DNA from 2 places in the Mycobacterium sp. NPDC003449 genome. Region 1 is predicted to be linked to the other one. Evidence: riboswitches for the same ligand, from Rfam matches in the RefSeq annotation. Region 1 holds a riboswitch; the other holds the start of a gene.
What was found. A riboswitch is a leader RNA that binds a small molecule or an ion and turns the genes downstream of it on or off. The one in region 1 is predicted to bind cobalamin.
Positions count from the first base shown of each region.

Region 1 (4,830 bases):
ACTCGCCGTGGCGGATCCACAGCGTCTCCTGGGCGGTCACCCGCCGTCAGGAGTAGGCGAAGAAGCCGTGGCCGCTCTTCCTGCCGAGCCTGCCGGCTTCCACCATCCGCGCCAGCAGCGGCGGGCACACATACTGCGGCTCCTTGAACTCCCGGTACAGCGAATCGGCGATGGCGCGCACGATGTCCAGGCCGATCAGATCTGACAGGGCCAGCGGGCCCTGTGGGTGCGCACAGCCCCGAACCAGCCCGGCGTCGATATCGTCCGGCGTCGCGACGCCGGACTCGACCATCCGGATCGCCGAGAGCAGGAATGGGATCAGCAGCGCGTTGACCACGAAACCGGCCCGGTCCTTGCAGTCGATCGGGTGTTTGCCCAGGGTGTCCCGGACGAAGGAGCGCGCCCGTTCGGTCGTCGCGGCCGCGGTCAGAAAGCTCGGGATCAACTCCACCAACGACAGCACCGGGACCGGATTGAAGAAGTGCACGCCGAGGACGTTCTCGGGACGGGCCGTCGCGACGCCGAGCTTGATGATCGGAATCGACGAGGTGTTGGAGGCCAGGATCGCGCCGGTGTCGACCACGATCTTGTCGAGCTCGCCGAAGAGCCCCGTCTTGACCGCCTCGTCCTCCATGATCGCCTCGATCACCAGGGTGCGGTCGGCGAGCGCGTCGAGATCCTCGACGACCACGATCCGCTCGAGGATCTCGGCGGCCGAGCCGACCTTGCCCCGGGATTCGGCCTTGGCCAGCGATTTCTCCAGCCGTTGGCGGCCGGCCTGCGCCGCGGCGGTGTTGGTCTCGACGACCGTGACCGGCAGACCGGACCGGGCGACGGTCTCGGCGATGCCGGCCCCCATGAGTCCGCAGCCGACGACTCCGACTTTTTCGGCGATGGTGGTCATGGCACCTTTCGGGTGGGTCACTGGGTGGGTACGTCGTCGAGGTCGTTGTTCTTGGTCTCCGGGAGCGCCAGGACGCAGGCCAGGCTGACCGCCGACAGAACGGCCAGCAGGACGCCGACCCAGATGCCGGAGTGGTCGGCCACGATCCGCGCGGCCAGGATCGGCGGAATCGCGCCGCCGATGATCCCGCCGAGGTTGTAGCTCAGCCCCGCGCCCGTATAGCGGAACCGCGACCGGAACATCTCCGGCAGCAGCGCTCCCGCGGGCCCGTTGGCGATTCCGTACAACGCCAACGTGACGGTCACACCGATCAGGAACGCCACCGGAGAGCCGGTGTCCAGCAACGGGAACAGCAGCAGCGACCACAGCACCGCGGCACCGTAGGCCGCCGCGATGACCTTCTTGCGACCCACCCGATCCGACAGGATCGCCGCCGCCGCGGTGACGATCGCCAGCACCACCGAGGCGATCATCCCGAAGCCGAGGATCATCGTCCGGTCGAACTCCAGCGCCGAGGTGCCGTAACTGGTCAGAAAGGCACTGCCGGTATAGAACATCGCAAACACCGTCGACATCGCCAGCCCGGACATCACGATCTGGCGCCACTGCTTGCGGATGGCGTCGGCGAACGGCAGCTTGGTCGGCGCGCTCTCCTGCTGCCGACGGCGTTGCTCGGTCTCGAACACCGGAGTCTCGGCCACCCGTAACCGAATCCACAAGCCGACCATCACCAACAACAGCGACGCCAGGAACGGGAACCGCCAGCCGTAGTTCATGAATGTCTCACTGGTGTCCCCGATGGTGATCGACACCGCGAAGAACGTGCCGCTGGCCAGGAAGAACGCGCACGCCGACCCCATCTGCGGATACATCGCCATCCGCCCGCGTTGCCCCTTGGGTGCGTACTCCGCGGTCAACAGTGTCGCGCCGGCCCACTCCCCGCCCATCGCCAGGCCCTGCATAAACCGCATCACCACCAACAGGATCGGCGCCCAGATCCCGATCCCGTTCTCCCACAACCCGAACACCCCGGTGCTGTACCCCGGGAACAATCCGATCGCCACCGTCGAGAGCCCCATGATCAGCAGCGTCCACACCAGCGTGCGCTTGCGCCCGATCCGGTCACCGAAGTGCCCGAACACGATCGACCCGACCGGGCGGGCGAAAAACGCCACCCCGAACGTCGCGAACGATGCGATGGTGCCCATCGACGGGCTGCTGCTGGGGAAGAACAGGTGCGGGAAGACCAAGGCTGCCGCGGTGCCGTAGACGAAGAAGTCGTAGTACTCGATGGTCGTACCGATCAGGCTCGCCGCACCGACCCGGCGTAGACCGTGGGGTCGCTCGGTAGTCGATTGCGGGTTCGCCGCCTGAGCCTCGGCCTGTTGATGCATAGCGTCTCCAGAGTTGGACGGATCTCACTATGGTCCTACCACAACTGTGGTTCAGGCCACAAGGGTCAAATCCGTGTAGCGCCCGACACAAGCCGTTCCTTGACCCAGCCTCCACCGCTCGAGTATGGTCCGACCACATATATGGTCGTCCACGTGTCATGCGCGGCACTTACCAACGAGGCGGGCCATCAACCGGAGGCGGAGTACCACATGTGCAAGCTCATCGTCGCGGCCGAATCGCCGTGGGGCGGCGAGATGTACCGGACCCAGCCCGGAATCCACCGGCTGTACTTCGGTTCGGTGGAGACCTTCTGCAGCGCGTTCCTGGCCCTCACCGGCTGGCCGCTGCATTCGCCGCCGCGCGACACCGAACCCGAGCGCCCCGGCCGGGACTGTGTCCGACGCCGGCCCAGGCGGCGACCCGACACGAAGCAGAAGTTCATCGTCGCGGCGAGCGCACCCTGGTACGGCGAGATCTATCCAACCAGGCCGGGGCTCAAGCGTTTCGGCTTCACCACGTTCGAGGAGTTCCTGCGCGGGGTCCTCGACATCACCGGGTGGTCACTGGACCCCACGGTGGCCGCACCCGCGGTCAGCCGGCGGGCCGCAGCCGGGTGAGGTCGGGGTCGTCCTCGCCCGCGGCCCGGTGCGCCACCAGCGCGACCGCCCGAGCCTCATCGCCCGCCGCGATCGCGTCGACCAGTGCGCCTCTCGCCTCGACCGACGGGTTCGGCATGTCGAAGCGGGCCTGACGCAAACCCGACAACACCGCCGACGCCAGCACGTTGCCCGACATCTCGGTGATCCGCTGCAGCAGAACGGTATCCAGGTCCAGACGGTCGGCGAGCGAACCGGCGGTACGCATCTGCTCGACCAGTGACCGCAGGGTGGCGACGTCCTCGGTGGTGGCCCGCCTGCAGGCCCCCGCCACCGCGAGCGTCTCGAGCGAGGCGGCCACATCCGCGGAGTCCTGCGGGCTGAACGACGCCATCCGCAGATGCAGGCGCAGGACCATTGCCATGGCATCGGCCCCGCGGTGCACGATCACCGATCCCGCCGACGGCCCGGACCCCGGAGCGGCTTCGATGACGCCGATCGCCTCCAGGATCCGCAGCGCCTCGCGAACCGCGCCCCGGCTGACGCCGAGCGCTTCGGCCAGCATCCGCTCGGGTGGCAGCCGGTCCCCGGCCCGCAGCGTGCCCTGCCGGAGCCGGTCCTCGATCTGCTCTACGATGAGTTCGTGAGTTCGCCTGCGGGGCAGTGGTTTCCACTGTGCATCGGCGGTTTCTGACGCGTGCGCGGCCTCGGCCATGGTGTCCTCCTGCAGGGATTGCGCGTCCCTGATGAACGGATAGGCTGCGGGCCTGCAGGTCTGACTCCACCCCGGTGAACCGGGATGTCACAGTAGCGCGACTGTGCTGGATTCTCACCAGCTTCCTCGAGCCCGCAACCGCCAGTGTATGGCATTGCAGAAGACTCCGGCCGCGCTCTCGCGCGAACTCGACGTAAACGTCGCCGATCACGCTCGGACACGACGATTATGTCGAATTGGGCGTGGGGGTTGACCGCCCGACTCAGTCGGCCCACTTGAGGTCGCTGAACCCGACGGCGCGGTAGAAGCCCTCGATGTGGCGGGCCACCAGATCGGCCGCCCGGCCGCCGTCGCCCGAGGCGATGGCCTCCACGATCGCCGCATGTTCGTCGGTCAGTGTCGCCATGGTCTTCGCCGGGTCCTCGAGCCGTTCGAACGCGCTCACCATGGCTTGGCGCAGCGCTTCCCGCAGCGCGGCCATCAGCGCCGCCGCCAGCCCGTTGCTCGAGATCTGCGCAATCCCGACGTGGAAGGCCGCGTCGAGATCGTTGTAGCTCGCCGTGGTGTGGGTTCCCCGCATCTGTTCGACCAGCGAACGCAGGTGGGCCAGTTGATCACTGGTGGCGATGCCGGCGGCCTTGCGGCAGGCCAGCCGTTCCAGGGTGAGACGTACCTCGACCAGATCGTCGGTGGTGAACGACGCCAGTTGCAGGTGGATGCGCAGGACCATGCCCATCCCCGCGGTGCTGTCCTTGACGATCATCGACCCGGACGTGGGGCCGGAACCGGTTCCGGCCTCGACGACCCCGATCGCTTCGAGGATCCGCAGGGCCTCCCGAACGGCTCCCCGGCTGACCCCGAGGGCCTCGGCCAGCTGCCGTTCGGGGGGCAGACGGTCACCCGCCTTGAGTGTGCCGGTGTTCAGCCGGTGCTCGATCTCGGCCACCACCTGCTCATGCGTCCGCATGCGCGGGAGCGGCTTCCATCCGGATTGTGTTGCCTCCGACACGTGCGCCCCTTCTGCTTTGTCGCAGAGTTTGATATAGGGAATCACTGTACCGACCACATCGTGGTTCACCCGCATGCCGCTCCCGAGCACCGACGCTGGTTGCCGATCCCCCTAGAACACCGGCGTTTCGACGTAGCTGCCGAAGACGCCGCGCAGCGCGCCGGTGATCTCACCCATCGACAGGTGCGCACGCACCGCCTCGATGGTCGCG
Region 1 covers NZ_JBSFPX010000006.1:83,791-88,620, reverse strand. The annotation lists gene ACWDTP_RS03550 (histidine phosphatase family protein) at 1-40, opposite strand, end outside; gene ACWDTP_RS03545 (3-hydroxybutyryl-CoA dehydrogenase) at 47-904, opposite strand; gene ACWDTP_RS03540 (MFS transporter) at 922-2,298, opposite strand; gene ACWDTP_RS03535 (hypothetical protein) at 2,452-2,916, shown strand; gene ACWDTP_RS03530 (FadR/GntR family transcriptional regulator) at 2,891-3,610, opposite strand; adenosylcobalamin (AdoCbl) riboswitch at 3,613-3,763, opposite strand; gene ACWDTP_RS03525 (FadR/GntR family transcriptional regulator) at 3,873-4,577, opposite strand; gene ACWDTP_RS03520 (methylmalonyl-CoA mutase family protein) at 4,731-4,830, opposite strand, start outside.

Region 2 (4,830 bases), on a different contig from region 1:
ATCTTCGTGCGCACCGATAGCGCGGGAAACATCTCGAAACGGCAGTCTGCCACGGCTTTTCACTTCTCACGGGTCGGCGGGAACTGCCCGCTGTGGGTGGTGCACCATGCATCGGCGCGCCCGGGCGAATTCCTGACGCAGGTGGCCCAGATGCCCGACGGCCGCAGCTACTTCTGGATCGCCAAGACGGCGGACACGGCACCGAGCCGATACCTGGGGACCCCCAAAAGCTTTGCCATCGGCCTGGGCTGCGACCTGGCCCACGCCGACAAGCTCGTCTATTCGGTAGGCATCGATCTGACCGATCCCGAGGCCGTCGTGCCGATCGGTGCGGGTTGCCGAGTCTGCGACCGGCCGGCCTGCCCTCAACGGGCGTTCCCGTACGTGGGCAAGCCGGTCCAGGTCGACCCGCAGACCAGCAGCAGCCTGCCTTATTCGCCGGCAGGTCAGCCCGCCGACCGCTGACTGTGCCGAGCGTGGGCCTCATGCACGCAAATTCGCCGCAACGCGTGCATGAGGCCCACGCTCGCCAGTTCAGCCGGCGCGCACCTCCGCGGCCGCTGCCACCAGGTGCTTGAGCGATTCGGTCACCTCCGCGGTGTTCCTGGTCTTCAGACCGCAGTCGGGATTCACCCAGAGCCGCTCAGCAGGAACAGCTTTCAGCGCCTCCCGCAAAGAGGCGGCGATTTCCTGCACACCCGGCACCCGCGGTGAGTGAATGTCGTAGACGCCAGGGCCGACACTGTTGGCGAACCCGGCCTCGTTCAGATCGCCGAGCACCTCCATGTGCGAGCGGGCCGCCTCGATCGACGTCACGTCGGCATCCAGATCGGCGATCGCCCCGATCACCTCGCCGAACTCCGAGTAGCACAGGTGGGTGTGGATCTGCGTCGAGTCAGCGACCCCTGAGGTGGACAGCCGGAACGCATCGACGGCCCAGCGCAGGTACGCCTCCTTGTCCCTGGTTCGCAGCGGTAGCAGCTCGCGCAGGGCGGGCTCGTCGACCTGGATGATCGCGACACCCGCCGACTCCAGATCCACGGTCTCGTCCCGGATCGCGAGCGCCACCTGGGCGGCGGTATCGGCCAGCGGCTGGTCGTCGCGGACGAACGACCACGCCAGGATCGTGACCGGCCCGGTCAGCATGCCCTTGACCGGCTTCTCGGTCAGCGACTGTGCATAGGTGATCCATTGCACCGTCATGGGTTTCGACCGTGCGACGTCGCCGTAGAGGATCGGCGGGCGTACGCAGCGGCTGCCGTAGGACTGCACCCAACCGTTCTGCGTCGCGAAGAACCCGTCGAGTTGTTCGGCGAAGTACTGCACCATGTCGTTGCGCTCGGGTTCACCGTGCACCAGCACGTCGAGGCCCAACCGCTGCTGCAGTTCGATCACCGCGGCGATCTCGGCCTTCATCCGGGCTTCGTACTCGGCCCGGTCGATCTTGCCGGCCCGCAGATCGGCGCGGGCCACGCGAATGGCGGTCGTCTGCGGGTAGGACCCGATCGTGGTGGTCGGCAGGGCAGGCAGGTTGAGCCGGTCCTGCTGTACGGCCCGACGCCGGTCGGCGGGGCCGCGGTTGACGCCCGCGGCCACGATGGCGGAGATGCGCGCGCGGATGTCGGCGTTGTCGAGGCGCGGATCGGCCTTGCGGGACGCGATGGCCTCGTTGGACGCCGCGATCTCGGCCGAAATGGCCTCGCGACCGTGCGCGAGGGCACGCGCCAGGGCGGCCACCTCACCGACCTTTTCGGAGCCGAATGCCAGCCAACTCCGCAGCGCCGGATCCACACCATCCTCGGCGTCGAGGGTGTAGGGCACGTGCAGGGTCGAGCACGACGTCGATACCGCCACCGTGCCGGCAGGTCCCAGCAGGGTGGCCAAGGTGGCGAGCGCGGCCTGCAGATCGGTGCGCCAGATGTTGCGGCCGTCGACCACGCCGGCCACCACCAGCTTGCCGGCCAGCTCCGGCGCCGTGGCCACCGCGGAAACACCTCCGGCGACCAGATCGATGCCGATGGCCTCGACCGGGGTGCGGGCCAACACGGGCAGTGCATCGGTGAGCTCACCGAAGTAGGTGGCGACGAAGATGGCCGGCCGCCTGGTCAGGTCCGCGAGCCGGCGGTAGGTCTGCTCGGCCAGCTCGGCGGCGTTGTCGAGCATGTCGGTCACCAATACCGGTTCGTCGATCTGGACCCAGTCCACGCCCTTGTCGGAGAGCAGCTCCAGCAGTTCGGCATAGACGGCCACGAGTTCCCCGAGGCGCCCGATCGGCTCGGTACCGTCCACCGTCTTGGACAGCGCCAGGAAGGTGATCGGTCCGACGATCACCGGACGCGCGGGAATACCCTGGGCGGCAGCCTCTTCCACCTCACCGAGCACTTTGGCCGGATTAAGCCCGAAGTGGGTATCTGCACCGATCTCGGGCACGATGTAGTGGTAGTTGGTGTCGAACCACTTGGTCATCTCCAGCGGAACAATCTCTTCGCCACCGTAGGCGCCACCGCGGGCGGCGGCGAAATAGCGGTCCAGGTCATCGGTGATCGCGGCTACCCGCGGTGGGAGTGCACCCAGCAGCACGGCAGTGTCGAGAACCTGGTCGTAATACGAGAAGGTGTTGACTGGGACCGAGTCCAGTCCGGCCGCGACGAGCGATTCCCAGGTGTCGCGGCGCAACGTGGCGGCAATGGCTTCCAACTCGGCGCGGTCGGTGCGGCCGGCCCAGTATCTTTCGACGGCTCGCTTGAGTTCGCGATTGGGCCCGATGCGCGGGGAACCGAGAATGGTGGCGGTGAACGGTACAGCGGTTGCGTTCATGACGAGGTCCTTCAACGTGCTCGCAGGATGGCCACCGCCCGGAGACGTCGAGCCGAACACGTGTAAACCCGCCACGGGTACACCGCTTCGGCCACTGCCTATTCCGCGAGGCGATGAACCACCGGACGCGGCGCGTCCGGTACGGCTGGCAGGTCTTCGGACTCGCAGGCCCGCACGGCGATCCGTGCACCTAGTGGCCGTCGCTTCCCAGCCGCAGTTACCTGCGTGCCAGTGCTGATGACGGCGGTCGTTCCTGCTTACCGCTGCGGGACAGTCCCGGATTCCCACCGGGTTCCCTCTCGCGCCGCACCTGGATCAGCGTGCGGCGCTCGGTGTCGGCACCGGCCTGAGCCTGCGCCGACAAACCAGCTGCGTCGCTCACACTACCCGCCCGGCCGCAACGACAGCACGGCTCAGCGCGGCATCGCGACCATGATCCGGTCCACCACATCGGCGGCCTGCGTGACAGCCGAACCCTCGGGTTTACAAGCCTGAACATCCATCACGAGATTGGCGGCGACGGCCAGCGCACGCTGGCAGGCCCGGGTCTGGTCCCCGTTCACCCGGCTGAACGGCAAGGTGAGCTCGGAACTCGTCCTGGTGAGGTCTCCGCTGGTCCACCTGGGCAGGGGTCGACCGTTGAGGGTGATGTTGACATGGTGATTGGTGCACTTGGACCAGCGATCTGCCGACTCGTCGAGGAAATCCCGGGCATCCCGCGTGGACGCGAAGATGACCACCGACTGGACCACCAGGTCGTCCCAGTCATCGTTGTCCGGCGCCCGCAGCAGCACCTGACGCATGGCCGCCCAGTCCCTGCCGTAGATGGCGGACTCGTCGACCTGCCAGGCACCCAGACAGTTCAGGTTGGGCAGCAGGTCACGATGATCGCCCATCTCGGTGACGGGCCGGTGCGCCGTCATCCCCTCGGCGCCCATCACGGTGTCGATCTGATCGGCGCTGAGCAGCAGCCCCGCAAGCGCCGACTTCGGAACATCCTTCGGCGGGCCGTTGGCCGGGTCGCCATTGCCGGCACAGCTGGTTGCCAGCAGTACCAACACGAGCAATGAAATCGCGTGACGGATCACAGTCAGGCGTGGGTTCCTGCAGCGGCGCAGGCCATCTGCGCGTTGTTCGCGTCGTTGTTGAGCCGGGTGGCCGTGTCATTGAGCGACTGTCCACCGGTGCGCAGCCCCATCTTGAGAAGCAGCTTGGTGGCACCGACGGACCACGAGCGCATCGGGTTGGCGATGTCCGGCGAAAGTCCAGGTGTACCGGCCGCGCTCATCGCCGACGCGGCGGCCTCGCGCAGCGCGGTACGGCCACTGGTGTTGGTGGTGCTGATGGTCGGGTCGCCGTAGTCGGGACGTTCCACCCCTTCGATGGAATCGGCGAAGTCGCCGTAGAACGTCGACGCCGAGTCCAGGGCATCGGCGAAGGCCGAACACGCAGTTACCGCAGGCACTCCCGGCTCGGCAAGCCCCGGAACACCGGGAGCACTCGGCATGGGATCTTCCGGATCGGCGGCTGCGACGGGCATCGCGGCCAATCCGATGCTGAATGCGATGAGCAGTGCGGCAATCCCCCGCTCGCACGCCTTGGACGACCTCAACGATTCCTCCATCACTCGGTTGGCGGTGCACGGCCCGCAGTGCGGCCGCATCGGCGAAAGGCATTACACCTCGGCGACTTTGCCCTCATACCGTCTGCGGGCCGGGTGTCCGAACGATGAACGGACGACCAACGCCCCGATTCTGCCTGCGGTCGATTGGATGTCGGCATAAGACCTGCGTCACAACCGCGTATTACGTTGTTGCGCAGGCAATTATCAGATCACTCACAGCCTTCTTCAAGAGTCGACCGGACAGCAATGTTGCGCGACGTGTTGGCGCGTTGTTTACCGTCGCGAAACCCGACCCGTCCATGATTCGTCGCGACAGATTCCTTGGGCCCCTTTGGTTCTCCGATCATCGACGTCGGGCCACCCGGGCTCAGAACCACGAGAGGCGCAAG
Region 2 covers NZ_JBSFPX010000107.1:19,310-24,139, forward strand. The annotation lists gene ACWDTP_RS23860 (short-chain fatty acyl-CoA regulator family protein) at 1-465, shown strand, start outside; gene metE (5-methyltetrahydropteroyltriglutamate--homocysteine S-methyltransferase) at 535-2,817, opposite strand; cobalamin riboswitch at 2,966-3,146, opposite strand; gene ACWDTP_RS23870 (sensor domain-containing protein) at 3,231-3,905, opposite strand; gene ACWDTP_RS23875 (hypothetical protein) at 3,908-4,441, opposite strand; partial or broken gene ACWDTP_RS23880 (hypothetical protein) at 4,651-4,830, opposite strand, start outside.
Region 2: linked by a shared signal. The riboswitch ahead of metE (5-methyltetrahydropteroyltriglutamate--homocysteine S-methyltransferase) and the one ahead of ACWDTP_RS03530 (FadR/GntR family transcriptional regulator) in region 1 are both predicted to bind cobalamin.